One region of the Arthrobacter sp. TmtSoilC79 genome, then DNA from elsewhere that is predicted to be linked to it. Evidence: riboswitches for the same ligand, from Rfam matches in the RefSeq annotation. Region 1 holds a riboswitch; the other holds the start of a gene.

Region 1 (6,781 bases):
TCCGTGACCTCGCCGGTGACCGGCGAGTACAGGTCCGAGACGGACTTCGTGGACTCAACTTCGCCACAGGTCTCGCCAGCGGTCACCGTGGAGCCAACCTCGGGCAGGTCAACGTACACAATGTCACCCAGAGCGTCGGTGGCAACCTCGGAAATACCGACGGATACCGAGTTCCCTTCGCCGCGGGAAACCCACTCGTGCTCGTCGGAGTACTGAAGTTCGGGCGCTACTTTGGGCATTCTGTTTCCTTTACGTGTAGTGGCTACATCTAATTGTGTCGTGTCTGGGCCGTGAGCGTGGCTGATTCGCGGGCGTGGGGCAACGAATTCCTCCGCGTGCTGCTCCTCCGTCGCTTTGACGCACGCTTCCGGAATCCGCTCCCCCACCGCGCGGCCACGCGAGTCAGACCTTCGGAACTACGCGGGCCCCTTCGAGTCCGGGATCCGGAAGCGTGCGTCCAAGGGAGCGTCACGTCCGCTCAGCGGGCGTTCCCGCGACCGAGCACGCGGAGGATGCCGGACCCGACGGGCTTTTGGGCGACCCGTCGGGTACGGCTCCGGCTTACTTTTGGCGTTTGTAGAACGGCAGTCCCACGACTTCGAACGGCTCGCTCTTTCCGCGGAGATCAACATCGAGTGAAGTTCCCGGCTCAGCGAAAGCGACGTCGACATACGCCAACGCTACCGGGTAACCGAGCGTGGGGCTGGGCTGACCGGACGTGACTTCGCCAATCACTGCGCCGTCCTTGAGGACCGGGTAGTGGCCTCGGCCGGCACGGCGGCCCAGGCCCTTGAGGCCAACGAGCTTGCGCCCGCTGGTGGAGCCTGCACCATCTGCCTTGAGGGCAGCGAGTGCGTCCTTGCCCACGAAGTCGCCTTCCTTGGACAGAGCCACCACCGGTCCGAGTCCTGCTGCGAAGGGGTTGCCTTCGCGGGAGAGCTCGTTTCCGTAGAGCGGCATGCCGGCTTCCAGGCGCAGGGAGTCGCGGGAAGCCAGGCCGGCGGGAGTGAGTTCGCCGTCTTCGGCAGCGTCGGCGATGGCCTGCCACAGGGCTGCTGCGGATTCGTTGGCCACAAAGATCTCAAAGCCGTCTTCGCCGGTGTACCCGGTCCGGGCCAACAGCAGGTCCTGCGTGCCGCCGTCGAACGTGAACGGAACATCAACCGCGGCGTAGTACTTCAGGTCGGTGACCAGCGCGTGTTGTTCGGCGGGCACCAGGCGGAGGAGGATCGCTTCAGCCAGGGGTCCCTGAACGGCAATCAGCGAGGTCCCAGCGGATGCGTCCTCAACGACGACGTCGAAACCGGCGGCGCGCTCCAGAAGGGCTGCGGCAACAACCGCAGCGTTTCCGGCGTTCGGTACCACGAGGAACTTCTCCTCACCGCGACGGTAGGCGATGAGGTCGTCGATGATTCCGCCGTCTTCCTGGCAGATCAGCGAGTACTTGGCTTTGCCGATGGCCATGGCTGAGATTTTGCCCACCAGGGCGTAGTCCAGGAATGCTGCTGCCTCGGGGCCGGTGACCCAGACTTCGCCCATGTGGGAGAGGTCGAACAGGCCTGCGGACTTGCGGACCGCGTGGTGCTCAGCCAACTCCGAGGAGTATTTGAGCGGCATCTGCCAGCCACCGAAGTCGGTGAAGGACGCGCCGAGTTTCTTGTGCTCTTCGTAAAGAGCTGTGTAGTTCTCTGTCATTTTCCGGAACCCCTTAGTTCTCGAAGTCTTCGATCGGCGGGCAGGAGCACACCAAGTTGCGGTCACCTGCAGCGCCGTCAATACGGCCGACCGGCGGGAAGTACTTGTCCTGCTTGAGGTGGTGGACGGGGAAGGCGGCCTGCTCGCGCGGGTACTCGCGGTCCCACTCGGAACTTACGACGGCGGCAGCCGTGTGGGGCGCGCGGCGAAGCGGGGAATCCTGCACGGAGAAATCGCCGTGAGCAACCTGCTCAATCTCGGCACGGATGGTGATCATGGCTTCGATGAAGCGGTCGATCTCGGCAAGGTCCTCGGACTCGGTGGGCTCCACCATCAAGGTGCCCGCAACCGGGAACGCCAGGGTGGGGGCGTGGAAGCCGAAGTCGATCAGGCGCTTGGCAACGTCCTCAGCGGTGACGCCGGTCTTGGCCGTCAGTTCGCGCAGGTCCAGGATGCACTCGTGGGCCACCAGTCCGCCTTCGCCGGTGTAGAGGACCGGGAAGTGATCGTTCAGGCGGGATGCGATGTAGTTCGCAGCCAGCAGCGCCGACTTGGTTGCCTCGGTGAGGCCCTGGCCACCCATGAGCTTCACGTAGGCCCAGGAGATGGGCAGGACGCCGGCGGAACCGAAACGCGATGCCGAAATCGGGACGTCGTTGCCTTCGGTCCAGATGGCTGCATCGCCGGGCATGAACGGTGCAAGGTGCGCCTTGGCTGCCACGGGACCAACACCCGGGCCGCCGCCGCCGTGGGGGATGCAGAACGTCTTGTGCAGGTTCAGGTGGGACACGTCGCCGCCGAACTTGCCCGGCTGGGCGAGCCCAACCAGGGCGTTGAGGTTGGCGCCGTCAATGTAGACCTGGCCGCCGGCTGCGTGGATGGCGTCGCAGACTTCGCGAACGTCGGCATCGTACACACCGTGCGTGGACGGGTAGGTGATCATGATGGCCGACAACACCTCGCGGTTGGCCTCGATCTTGGCGGCAAGGTCCGCGTGATCGATCGTGCCGTCAGCAGCCGTGGCCACCACAACAACCTTCATGCCGGCCAGCACTGCCGAGGCTGCGTTGGTGCCGTGGGCGGAAGCGGGAATGAGGCAGACGTTGCGCTGCTCGTCGCCACGGGACAGGTGGTAGCCACGGATGGCCAGCAGGCCCGCGAGCTCTCCCTGGGAACCGGCGTTCGGCTGGATGGACACTTGGTCGTAGCCGGTGATCTCGGTCAGCTGGGATTCGAGGTCGGTGATGAGTTCGCGCCAGCCCTCGGTCTGGGAATCCGGAGCGAACGGGTGGATGGAGGCGAACTCGGGCCAGGAAATGGCTTCCATCTCAGCGGTGGCGTTCAGCTTCATGGTGCACGAGCCCAGCGGGATCATGGTGCGGTCCAGCGCGAGGTCCCGGTCCGAAAGCTTGCGGATGTAGCGCAGGAGCTGGGTTTCGGAGCGGTGCGTGTTGAACACCGGGTGCTGCATGAAGTCGCTGGTGCGCTCCACGGAAGCTTCAAGCGCGAAGCCTTCAGCGGCGTCAGCAACCGAAGCGCCGAAGACCGCCGCGACGTCAGCAACAACCTCGGAAGTGGTGGTCTCATCAACAGAGATACCAACAGTGTCAGCGTCAACGCCGCGCAGATTGATGCCCTTGGCCTCGGCAGCAGCGACGACCTCTGCAGCCTTGCCCGGGACGCGGACGGTGATGGTATCGAAGAAGGAACCGTGAAGGACCTCGACGCCGGCAGCCTTCAGTGATGCTGCAAGGGTGCGGGCGTGGCTGTGGGCGGTCTCGGCAATAGCCTTCAAACCCTCCGGGCCGTGATAGACCGCGTACATCGAGGCCACGATGGCCAGCAACGCCTGCGCGGTACAGATGTTGGACGTCGCCTTTTCGCGGCGGATGTGCTGCTCGCGGGTCTGCAGCGCCAAGCGGTAGGCGGGGACACCGGCGTCGTCCTTGGAAACGCCTACCAGGCGGCCGGGCATGGAACGCTCCAGGCCTTTCTGGACGGCCATGTAGGCCGCGTGCGGGCCGCCGAAGAACAGCGGAACACCCAGGCGCTGGGCGGAACCAACAGCAATATCGGCGCCCTGCTCACCGGGAGGGGTGATGAGCGTCAGGGAGAGGAGGTCGGCTGCGACCGTGACCAGCGCGCCGCGTTCCTTGGCTTCAGCAATGACAGCAGAGTGGTCGAACACGCGGCCGGAAACGCCGGGCTGCTGCAGGACAACGCCGTTGATGGCGCCTTCCGGGAGGCCCAGGGAGAGATCGGCGACCTCAACCTCGAAGCCGAGTGCTTCGGCGCGGCCCTTGACGATGGCGATGGTCTGCGGGAGGCAGTCGGCATCGAGGACGGTCTTGCCGTCCTGGACAGCCTTGTTCTTGTTGGCGCGGCGCATCATGAGGACGGCTTCGGCAACGGCGGTTGCTTCGTCAAGCAGGGAGGCGTTGGCGATGGGCAGGCCAACCAGGTCCTGGACCATGGTCTGGAAGTTCAGCAGCGCTTCAAGGCGGCCCTGGGAGATTTCCGGCTGGTACGGGGTGTAGGCGGTGTACCAGGCCGGGGACTCAAGGATGTTGCGGCGGATCACCGGCGGCGTCACGGTGTCGTAGTAGCCCTGGCCGATCATCTGGACGGCAGTCTTGTTCTTGGATGCGAGCTTGCGCAGTTCGGCAAGAACCTCGACTTCGCTCAGCGCGTTTTCCAGGGTGAGGGCAACATCCTGGCGGATATCGTTCGGAACGGCGGTGTCGACCAGCGAATCGACGGTGTCGTAGCCGACGGACTTGAGCATGGTCTCAATCTCGGACTGGCGGCGGGCGCCAATATGCCGATCGACGAAGGTGGTGGAGGCAGAACTAACCGTCACGAAGGAACTCCATTACTTGGGCGGCGTTTGGGTACGCCACAGCGGCTGGGTTCCTCCCCGCTCTGTATTGGACCTGAGAGTTTCCGCGGGTTGCGTGAACAACCATCGCTTGCACCGTCGGTGAGCACAGCGCCCATCCACCCTGAGGTGTGCTGAGTGCCTGCTGCTTTCCAGAGTTGCCTTGCCGCGGCGGTGCGTGGGCCTGAGAGATTCCTGGGGAGGGTTTGCTCCTACGGCGCCTGCATCACTTGCTTGCAGGACTCTCCCGCCGCAGATCAAAGGCATGTTCAGTTGTAGGTGGGCACCTTGTTGGGCACGCCACAAGAGTTAATTGTCCTACGCGCCGGGCTCTGCAGCAAATGGATGAATCACTACTTCCGCAGCCGCTCCAGGACCCCGAGCAGGATTTCGACGTCGGCCTCCCGCCCGGCGTTGCCGCCTTCCTGGCCGCCTTCAAAGATGGCATTGAAATAGAGGCCGTCGCCCATATAGCTGACGGCCTTGGCAACCTCCGGTCCGACGTCTTCGGCCAGCACGTCCAGCCAGCGCTGCTGGATGGCGGCGAACCGGCGGCGGGTTTCCTCGTGGGCCACTTCAGCCAGGCGGGTGGCAGCGACGAAGGCCCTGTCCATGGGGGTATCTGCCCAGAGCGATGACCGGATGAAGTAGGCAGCCGAACCATCGGGTGCTGCCTTCATTAGTTCAGTGTCTTCATCGGCGAGTAAGTCCAGGCGTTCCAACAGTGCCGTGATCAGCGCTTCCTTGTTGGGGAAGTGGTAGAGCAGCCCACCTTTGGATACCCCGGCACGTTTGGCAACGGCGTCGAGGGTGGCAGCCCTCTCCCCTACCTCTATAAGGAGGGCTTCAAAGGCATCCAGGACCGCGTCCCGGGCAACTGGTTTTCGTGGCATGTGTCCATCATTCCCTAAAGGCTCATGGGGCTGGTCAGTTGAAACTATACCGTCTGGACGGTACAGTAGTGGAATGTTCTCGCCGTCCCCAACCCAAGCACCCCGTTCCGCTGATCCCGTTAAGGGCCAGGCAGCACCGTGGCGCGACTGGACGGCTCTGGCACTCCTGATGTTTCCGGTGCTGCTGGTGGCCGTCGACAACACCGCGCTCACCTTTGCCCTGCCCGAAATTGCCCGCTCCCTGGACGTCGGCGGCGTCCAATTGCTCTGGATCGTTGACGCCTACCCGCTGGTTCTTGCCGCGTTGCTGGTATCCATGGGCAACCTCGGCGACAGGATCGGACGACGGCGGCTGCTGCTGATCGGCAGCACGGGCTTCGCGGCGGTTTCGGCTGCTACAGCTTTCGCGCCTTCGGCTGAGTGGCTCATTGCAGGACGCGCCGGCCTTGGCGTCTTCGGCGCCATGCTGATGCCCTCAACGCTGTCCTTGATCCGGAACATCTTCACCGATCCCAACCGGCGCCGGCTTGCCATCGCTGTCTGGGCTGCCGGTTTCTCCGGTGGTGCCGCCCTTGGACCCATCTTCGGCGGTTGGTTGGTAGAGCACTTCTGGTGGGGTGCGGTGTTCCTCGTGGCCGCTTTCCTGCTCCTGCCGCTTCTTGTTTTCGGCAGGGCACTCATTCCGGAATCCAAGGACGCCAATCCCGGCCGCGTGGACGTGGCCAGCATTGTCCTTTCCGTGGTCACCATGGCTCCGTTCGTCTACGGCATCAAGGAATTCGCAGTCCACGGCTTCGGGGCGTCCGCGGCCGCATTCATGGGCTTCGGCCTGGTGATGGGCATTCTGTTTGTGCGTCGCCAGCAGCGGATCGAGAACCCCATGCTGGACGTTGCCCTGTTCAATAACAAGGTCTTCAGCACTGCAATCGTGGCGAACGTCCTGTCGCTCTTCTCCATGACAGGCTTCATCTACTTCTTCGCCCAGCACCTGCAGCTTGTTGAGGGTCAGTCACCCATGGAAGCCGGAATCGCCATGATTCCCGCCCTCCTGGCAACAGTCATCGCCGGCCTGCTGGTGGTGCCGCTGGTCAGGCGTGTCCGCCCCGGATACGTGGTGGCCGCCGGCCTGACACTCAGCGCCGTGGGCTACTTGATTGTGATGGTGGGCGACCACGGCAGCGGCCCCGTCTTCCTGCTGTCCGCCTTGACGGTCCTCGCAATCGGCGTGGGCGCAGCGGAAACCATTTCCAATGACCTCATCCTGGCTTCCGTTCCGGCAAATAAGTCCGGCGCCGCCTCCGCAATCTCCGAGACC
Region 2 (6,781 bases), 3.5 Mb from region 1:
GGCGGCAGCCGTGTGCGGCGCGTTGCGCAGCGGCGACTTCTCAACAGTGAAATCACCGCCGGCTACCTGGTCGATCTCGGCACGGATGGTGATCATGGCTTCGATGAAGCGGTCGATCTCGGCAAGGTCCTCGGACTCCGTTGGCTCCACCATCAAGGTGCCCGCAACGGGGAACGCCAGAGTGGGGGCGTGGAAGCCGAAGTCGATCAGGCGCTTGGCAACATCTTCGGCCGTGACACCCGTGCGGGCTGTCAGTTCACGGAGGTCCAGGATGCACTCATGGGCCACGAGCCCGCCCTCGCCGGTGTACAGAACAGGGAAGTGCTCATCCAGGCAGGAAGCAACATAGTTCGCGGCCAGCAGCGCCGACTTGGTAGCTTCCGTCAAACCCTGCCCGCCCATGAGCTTCACGTACGCCCACGAAATCGGCAGCACACCGGCGGAGCCATAACGGGAAGCGGAGATGGCAACGCCGTGACCGGGTTCGTGCGCTGCTTTGTTCGCGTCGCCCGGCATGAACGGAGCCAGGTGTGCCTTCGCAGCAACCGGCCCGACACCCGGGCCGCCGCCGCCGTGGGGGATGCAGAAGGTCTTGTGCAGGTTCAGGTGGGACACGTCGCCGCCGAACTTGCCCGGCTGGGCAAGGCCAACCAGTGCATTCAAGTTGGCGCCGTCAACGTACACCTGGCCGCCGGCTGCGTGGATGGCGTCGCAGACTTCGCGGACGTCGGCATCGTACACACCGTGCGTGGACGGGTAGGTGATCATGATGGCCGACAACACCTCGCGGTTGGCCTCGATCTTGGCGGCAAGGTCCGCGTGATCGATCGTGCCGTCAGCAGCCGTGGCCACCACAACAACCTTCATGCCGGCCAGCACTGCCGAGGCTGCGTTGGTGCCGTGGGCCGAGGCAGGAATGAGGCAGACGTTGCGCTGCTCGTCGCCACGGGACAGGTGGTAGCCGCGGATCGCCAGGAGTCCCGCGAGCTCGCCCTGGGAACCGGCGTTCGGCTGGATGGAAACTTGGTCGTAGCCGGTGATCTCGGTCAGGTCCGCTTCGAGGTCCTCGATCAGCTCGCGCCAGCCCGCTGTCTGGTGGTCCGGAGCGAACGGGTGGATCGAGGCGAACTCCGGCCAGGAAATGGCTTCCATCTCAGCGGTGGCGTTCAGCTTCATGGTGCACGAACCCAGCGGGATCATGGTGCGGTCCAGCGCGAGGTCCCGGTCTGACAGCTTGCGGATATAGCGCAACAGCTGCGTCTCGGAACGGTGCGTGTTGAACACCGGGTGCTGCAGGAAATCGGAGGTGCGGACTACCTCAGCGGGCAATTCGAATCCGGTGGCGTCCCCTACCGGGCCGGCACCAAAGGCGACGGCCACAGCGGCGAGGACCTCCGGCGTCGTGGTTTCATCAACGGAAACGCCAACAGTGTCCGCGTCGATGAGGCGCAGGTTGATACCGCGGGCTTCGGCGGCGGAGATGACCTTGTCTGCCTTGCCCGGGACGCGGACCGTGAGGGTGTCGAAGAAGGATTCGGAGACGAGTTCGCGGCCGGCTTTCTGCAGGGTCGCGGCCAAAACGCGGGCGTGGCCGTGGATGGTCTCGGCGATCGCTTTCAAGCCTTCGGGACCGTGGTACACGGCGTACATGGAGGCAACAATCGCAAGCAGGGCCTGTGCGGTGCAGATGTTGGACGTCGCCTTTTCGCGGCGGATGTGCTGCTCGCGGGTCTGCAGGGCCAGGCGGTAAGCGGGGACGCCGGCGTTGTCCTTGGACACACCCACGATCCTGCCCGGGAGGGTACGTTCCATGCCTTCGCGGACGGCCATGTACGCGGCGTGCGGGCCGCCGAAGAACAGCGGGACACCAAAGCGCTGCGCAGTTCCGACGGCGATGTCCGCACCTTGTTCGCCCGGGGGCGTGATGAGGGTGAGCGCCAGCAAATCAGCGGCAACCGTGACCAGCGCGCCGCGTTCCTTCGCGGAAGCGATCACAGCGGAGTGGTCGAACACGCGGCCCGAAACACCGGGCTGCTGAAGGACGATGCCGTTGATGTCGCCATCGGGAAGGCCCGCCGAAAGGTCAGTGATGACAACCTCGAAGCCAAGGGCTTCGGCGCGGCCCTTCACAATGGCGATGGTCTGCGGAAGGAGGTCGGCGTCCAGGACCGTCTTGCCGTCCTTGGCCGTCTTGGACTTGTTGGCCCGGCGCATCAACAGCACAGCCTCGGCCACGGCAGTTGCTTCATCCAGCAGCGAGGCGTTGGCAACGGGAAGGCCCGTGAGGTCCTGCACCATGGTCTGGAAGTTCAGCAGCGCTTCGAGGCGGCCCTGCGAAATTTCGGGCTGGTAGGGCGTGTACGCCGTGTACCAGGCGGGTGCTTCGAGGATGTTGCGGCGGATGACCGGGGGCGTGACGGTGTCGTAGTAGCCCTGGCCGATCATTTGAACGGCGGTCTTGTTCTTGGACGCGAGCTTGCGGAGCTCGGCGAGGACCTGCACCTCGGTAAGGGCGTCCTGCAACTTCAGGGCCGTGTCCTGGCGGATGGAATCGGGGACGGCGACGTCCACGAGTCCGTCGACAGAGTCGTAGCCGATGACCTTGAGCATGGTGTCAACATCGGCTTGGCGGCGGGCGCCGATGTGCCGGTCCGCGAAGGCGGTGGGGGTTGATTGAACAGTCAAGAGGAACTCCATGATTCAGGCGCCCAGTGAGCGCCACGATGATGTGGGGTTCCTCCCCGCTCTGTATTGGACCTGAGAGATTCCGCAGACTGTGTTTCCACATGCCGTCTGCTTGCACCGTCGGTGAGCCCGGTTACCCGGACTGCTTTCCAGAGTTGCCTACCCGCGGCGGTACATGGGCCTGAGAGATTCCTGGGGAGGATTTGCTCCTACGGCGCCTGACTGGATGTACCGGCAGGACTCTCCCGCCGCAGATCAAAAGCGTTGCATCACCATGAGTGACACGCTTCACACCATAGCCGCTTCCCGCGAAAAAGCGCAAGCAAGGTGTGGCTACTGATGCATCGCCTCGTGGATCTGCAGGGCGAACCAGAGCTGGGCAACTGTGGACGTTTCACCCATGTCCAGCCCCGTCAGTTCGCCGATTTTCCGCATCCGGTAAATGATGGTTTGCCGGTGGGCGAAGAGCGCAGCCGCGGTCTTTTGCCAGGAACGCTGCGAGTCCAAATACGTCCTCAACGTCAGGATGAGGTCGCCTTCCTGGCTCTGTTCGTAGTCGAAAATCGGCCCGAGCAACCGTCTCACCAGCGCCGTTCCTTCCTCGAATCCGGTAAGCCCAAGCCACGACGGCCCTTCGGCATAGCGGGCCAGCCCCAGCTTGTTGGCCCGGGCGGAACCAAGTGCCCAGAGGGACTCCTGCAATGCGCGTTGGATAGTGGACACTGCTGCCGGTGCGCTGATTCCGATCGAGGTTTCCAGGCCGGCGCAATGAACCAGGACGTCGTCCGGCACGCCTGCCGGGACCACCACGTGGAGCCTGTTGTTCCGCTTCAGCGACGCCGACGCAACCCCGTGCCGCCACAGTTCGATGTGTACGTTGGCCAGCTTGTCGCCGTCGTCCGCAGTTTTTTGGTCGGTCGCTTTTGGTTCGGCGGCCGCCGTCAGGGAGGCGAGCAGGAATTCCTCGGGCGGAACGTCGAATGCAGCCAGCCGGCTCTCCATCTCCGCGGCCCCGAGGCGCCCGTCCATGGCCTGCAGCAGGAACTCGCCGGCAAGGCGATGGCGGCCTTCCAGGGACAAGACAATGCGCGACAACTGCAGTCCCAGCACCGTTGCGGCATGGAGAAGCACGACGGCGTCCGGGTGCGGTTCGTTGTTGGGCAGCACCACCAGGAGCGCGTTGGCATGGGTGGGAATGTCCATGGTGAGCACGTGCCGGCCGCGGATGCGGTGCCATTGGAAGTTCTTCCCCGCGAGGGATACCTGCCCGGACAAGGGAGCCCACTCTTCAGCCAGGAACACCGGGAGGGACTGCCCGTCGGGATGCCAGGGGTGGAGGCAACGGCGGTCCACCACGAACAGGTCCGCGTCGAGTTCGGTGGCCAGCCGCTGGACCAGGCTTTGCCAATGGTCCTCGGAGGCCCCGGCGGTGCGGAGGAGATCGTAGACGCGGGCCGTTTGCCGCAGCCGGCGCGACTCTTCGAGCAGGGAGGACTCGGCTACCGACCGGGCTATCGCGATGAATGGCAGCGGGTACGGGATGTTGATCAGGGGCAAGGGGAGCTGCTCGCAGGCGGCCAGGAATTCCCGGGTGAGGGGCGGTGCGTGCATTTTCTCGCCAATGGCCAGCGCACTGGCACCGCTGTCCATGAGGGCCTCGGCGAGCGCCACTTGGCCTGCTGCGTCGGCGGGTATGGAGAGGCCGTTGGTCATCATGAGTTCTCCGCCGGTGACCCATTCCCAGAGCTTGGGCAGGTCTGAGGTGTGGGCCCAGGTGATGCGGTTGTCCAGGCCGGCTTTTCCGGCCAGGAGGGTGAGTCCTAGTTGCGGCTCTGCGATGAGTTCAGCGACGGTAATCGCCATGTTTCCGCTCCGGTTCCTGGCCTTTGTGTTGGGTCCTGCCACGCGGTTCAGCGGGACTTAGACATTCGTCTAAACGGCTCGGCCATTTGTAGTCAATGTACCGCTATCCGGAGTGATCCACGTCACCAACAATGGAATTACGTACTTCCCGCTCAACGGCGAGCACCCCTCACCCCAAGGATCCGTCAATGACAACGCACAAGCCCATCGGCCCGGTTGATGCAACCAAAGTCCCCCGGTATGCAGGCCTCGGCACCTTCGCCCGCCTCCCCCAAATCGACCGCGTCCCGGATTACGACATTGCGATCGTCGGCGTACCGTTCGACGGCGGAACCTCCTTCCGGCCCGGCGCCCGTTTCGGTCCTGCCGCGGTCCGCGAGGCCTCCCGCCTCCTGCGCCCCGGCTACCACCCGGAGCTGGACGTTGAACCTGTCTACGAAGCCCAGGTTGTGGACGCCGGCGATATCGCCTGCACCCCCTACGACATCGCCCGGGCAGTCCGTGAGATCGAGGAGCAGGCCTTGCCCCTGATCAGCGAGGACAAGCGGCTCATCTCCATCGGTGGCGACCACACCATCGCCCTGCCCATGCTGCGGGCCCTGAACACAGTCCACGGTCCGGTGGCACTGCTGCATTTCGATGCGCATCTGGACACCTGGGATACCTATTTCGACCAGCCCATCACGCACGGCACCATCTTCCGGCGGGCGTTCGAGGAAGGCCTGCTGGTGGAGGACAAGTCCATGCACGTGGGAATCCGCGGGCCGGTCTATGACCGCAACGACTTCCTCCGGGACCACGAGTTCGGGTTCCAGATCATTCGGTGCTCGGACCTGGACGTGATCGGCGTTCCGGCCGCCATCCAGCGCGTGAAGGACAGGCTCGGGGACACCCCCGTGTACGTCTCCATCGACATCGACGTCCTGGACCCGGCCTTCGCTCCCGGAACCGGCACCCCGGAGATGGGCGGGCTCCACTCCCGCGAACTCCTGGCCTTGCTCCGCGGACTGAACGGCATCAACATCGTGGGCGCCGACGTCGTGGAAGTCGCCCCTGCCTACGATCACGCGGACATCACCACCGTTGCCGCCGCCACCCTGGTGTTCGATCTGCTGGGGCTGATGGTAAACCGAAGCAAGTCAAACCGCAGCGAGTCAAACAGCGCAGCTGTCCGCGAACTCGCTTCAGCATCCCGGAGTGCGTCATGAACACCGTGCCCACCACAACCGAGGTGCCACGCCTCGAGGACAAGACCATCCAGCCGATCCCCCTCAACGAGCGGCACGGCAAGGCGCGGGATCTCTTCACCATCTGGTTCGGCTCCAACATCATGATCATGACCATCGTGACCGGCGGGCTCGCCACCACGGTGTTCGGCCTGGGATTCGTTCCGGCGATCGTGGGCATCATCATCGGCAACGTGGTGGGCGGCATCTTCATGGCGCTGCACTCCGCCCAGGGCCCGCAACTGGGTGTGGCCCAAATGATCCAGACCCGCGGCCAGTTCGGTTCCTTTGGTGCCCTGCTGATAGTGGTCATTGTGGTGGTCATGTACGTGGGCTTCTTCGCGGCGAACCTGGTGTTCGGCGGCGAAGCGATGGCCGCGGTCAGTCCCGGCATCAGCGTTGACGGCGGAATCATCATCATCGGCGTGGTCAGCGTGATCGCCACGATCTTTGGCTACCGGCTCATCCACGCCTATGCCCGCGTCCTCAGCGTCGCGGCAGGGTTGGCATTGCTGCTGGCGTTCGGCTGGATCCTGATGGTCCATGGCTTGCCGGGCAACTTCCTGGAGACGGGCAACTTCAACTGGGTGGGCTTCATGGGCACCATCTCCGTCTCCGCGTTGTGGCAGCTGGCCTACGCGCCCTACGTCTCCGACTACTCCCGCTACATGCCTCAGGGCACCGGTTCCGGCCCGGCCTTCTGGGCTTCCTACTCAGGTTGCGTCCTGGGCACGCTGTTCCCCATGATCCTGGGTGCTTTGGTGGGTACCCTCGCGGTGTCCATGAGCACCGGCGACGTCGAAATCGTCGGCAGCCTCGGCACCCTGCTGCAGCCGTGGACCCTCATTATCGTGGGCATCTTCTGTCTGGGAGTTGCGGCTTCGAACGCCATGAACCTGTACTGCGGTGTCCTGTGCACCCTCACCATCGGGCAGACCTTCAGGCCCTCGTGGTTGCCACGTGCCAAGACCCGCACCATCGCCGCCATCATCCTCTTCGTTGTGGCT

The links. A riboswitch is a leader RNA that binds a small molecule or an ion and turns the genes downstream of it on or off. The one in region 1 is predicted to bind glycine.
Region 2: it holds a riboswitch for glycine, as region 1 does, so the genes downstream of both, gcvP (aminomethyl-transferring glycine dehydrogenase) here and gcvP (aminomethyl-transferring glycine dehydrogenase) in region 1, are expected to answer to the same signal.

What each region holds. Positions count from the first base shown of each region.
Region 1 covers NZ_AP046051.1:3,649,171-3,655,951, forward strand. Annotated here, with positions in the region: gene gcvH (glycine cleavage system protein GcvH) at 1-239, opposite strand, end outside; gene gcvT (glycine cleavage system aminomethyltransferase GcvT) at 562-1,695, opposite strand; gene gcvP (aminomethyl-transferring glycine dehydrogenase) at 1,709-4,555, opposite strand; glycine riboswitch at 4,608-4,734, opposite strand; glycine riboswitch at 4,736-4,833, opposite strand; gene AC6JA3_RS16635 (TetR/AcrR family transcriptional regulator) at 4,927-5,466, opposite strand; gene AC6JA3_RS16640 (MFS transporter) at 5,540-6,781, shown strand, end outside.
Region 2 covers NZ_AP046051.1:182,584-189,364, reverse strand. Annotated here, with positions in the region: gene gcvP (aminomethyl-transferring glycine dehydrogenase) at 1-2,685, opposite strand, end outside; glycine riboswitch at 2,737-2,844, opposite strand; glycine riboswitch at 2,845-2,943, opposite strand; gene AC6JA3_RS00910 (PucR family transcriptional regulator) at 3,019-4,548, opposite strand; gene speB (agmatinase) at 4,737-5,756, shown strand; gene AC6JA3_RS00900 (purine-cytosine permease family protein) at 5,753-6,781, shown strand, end outside.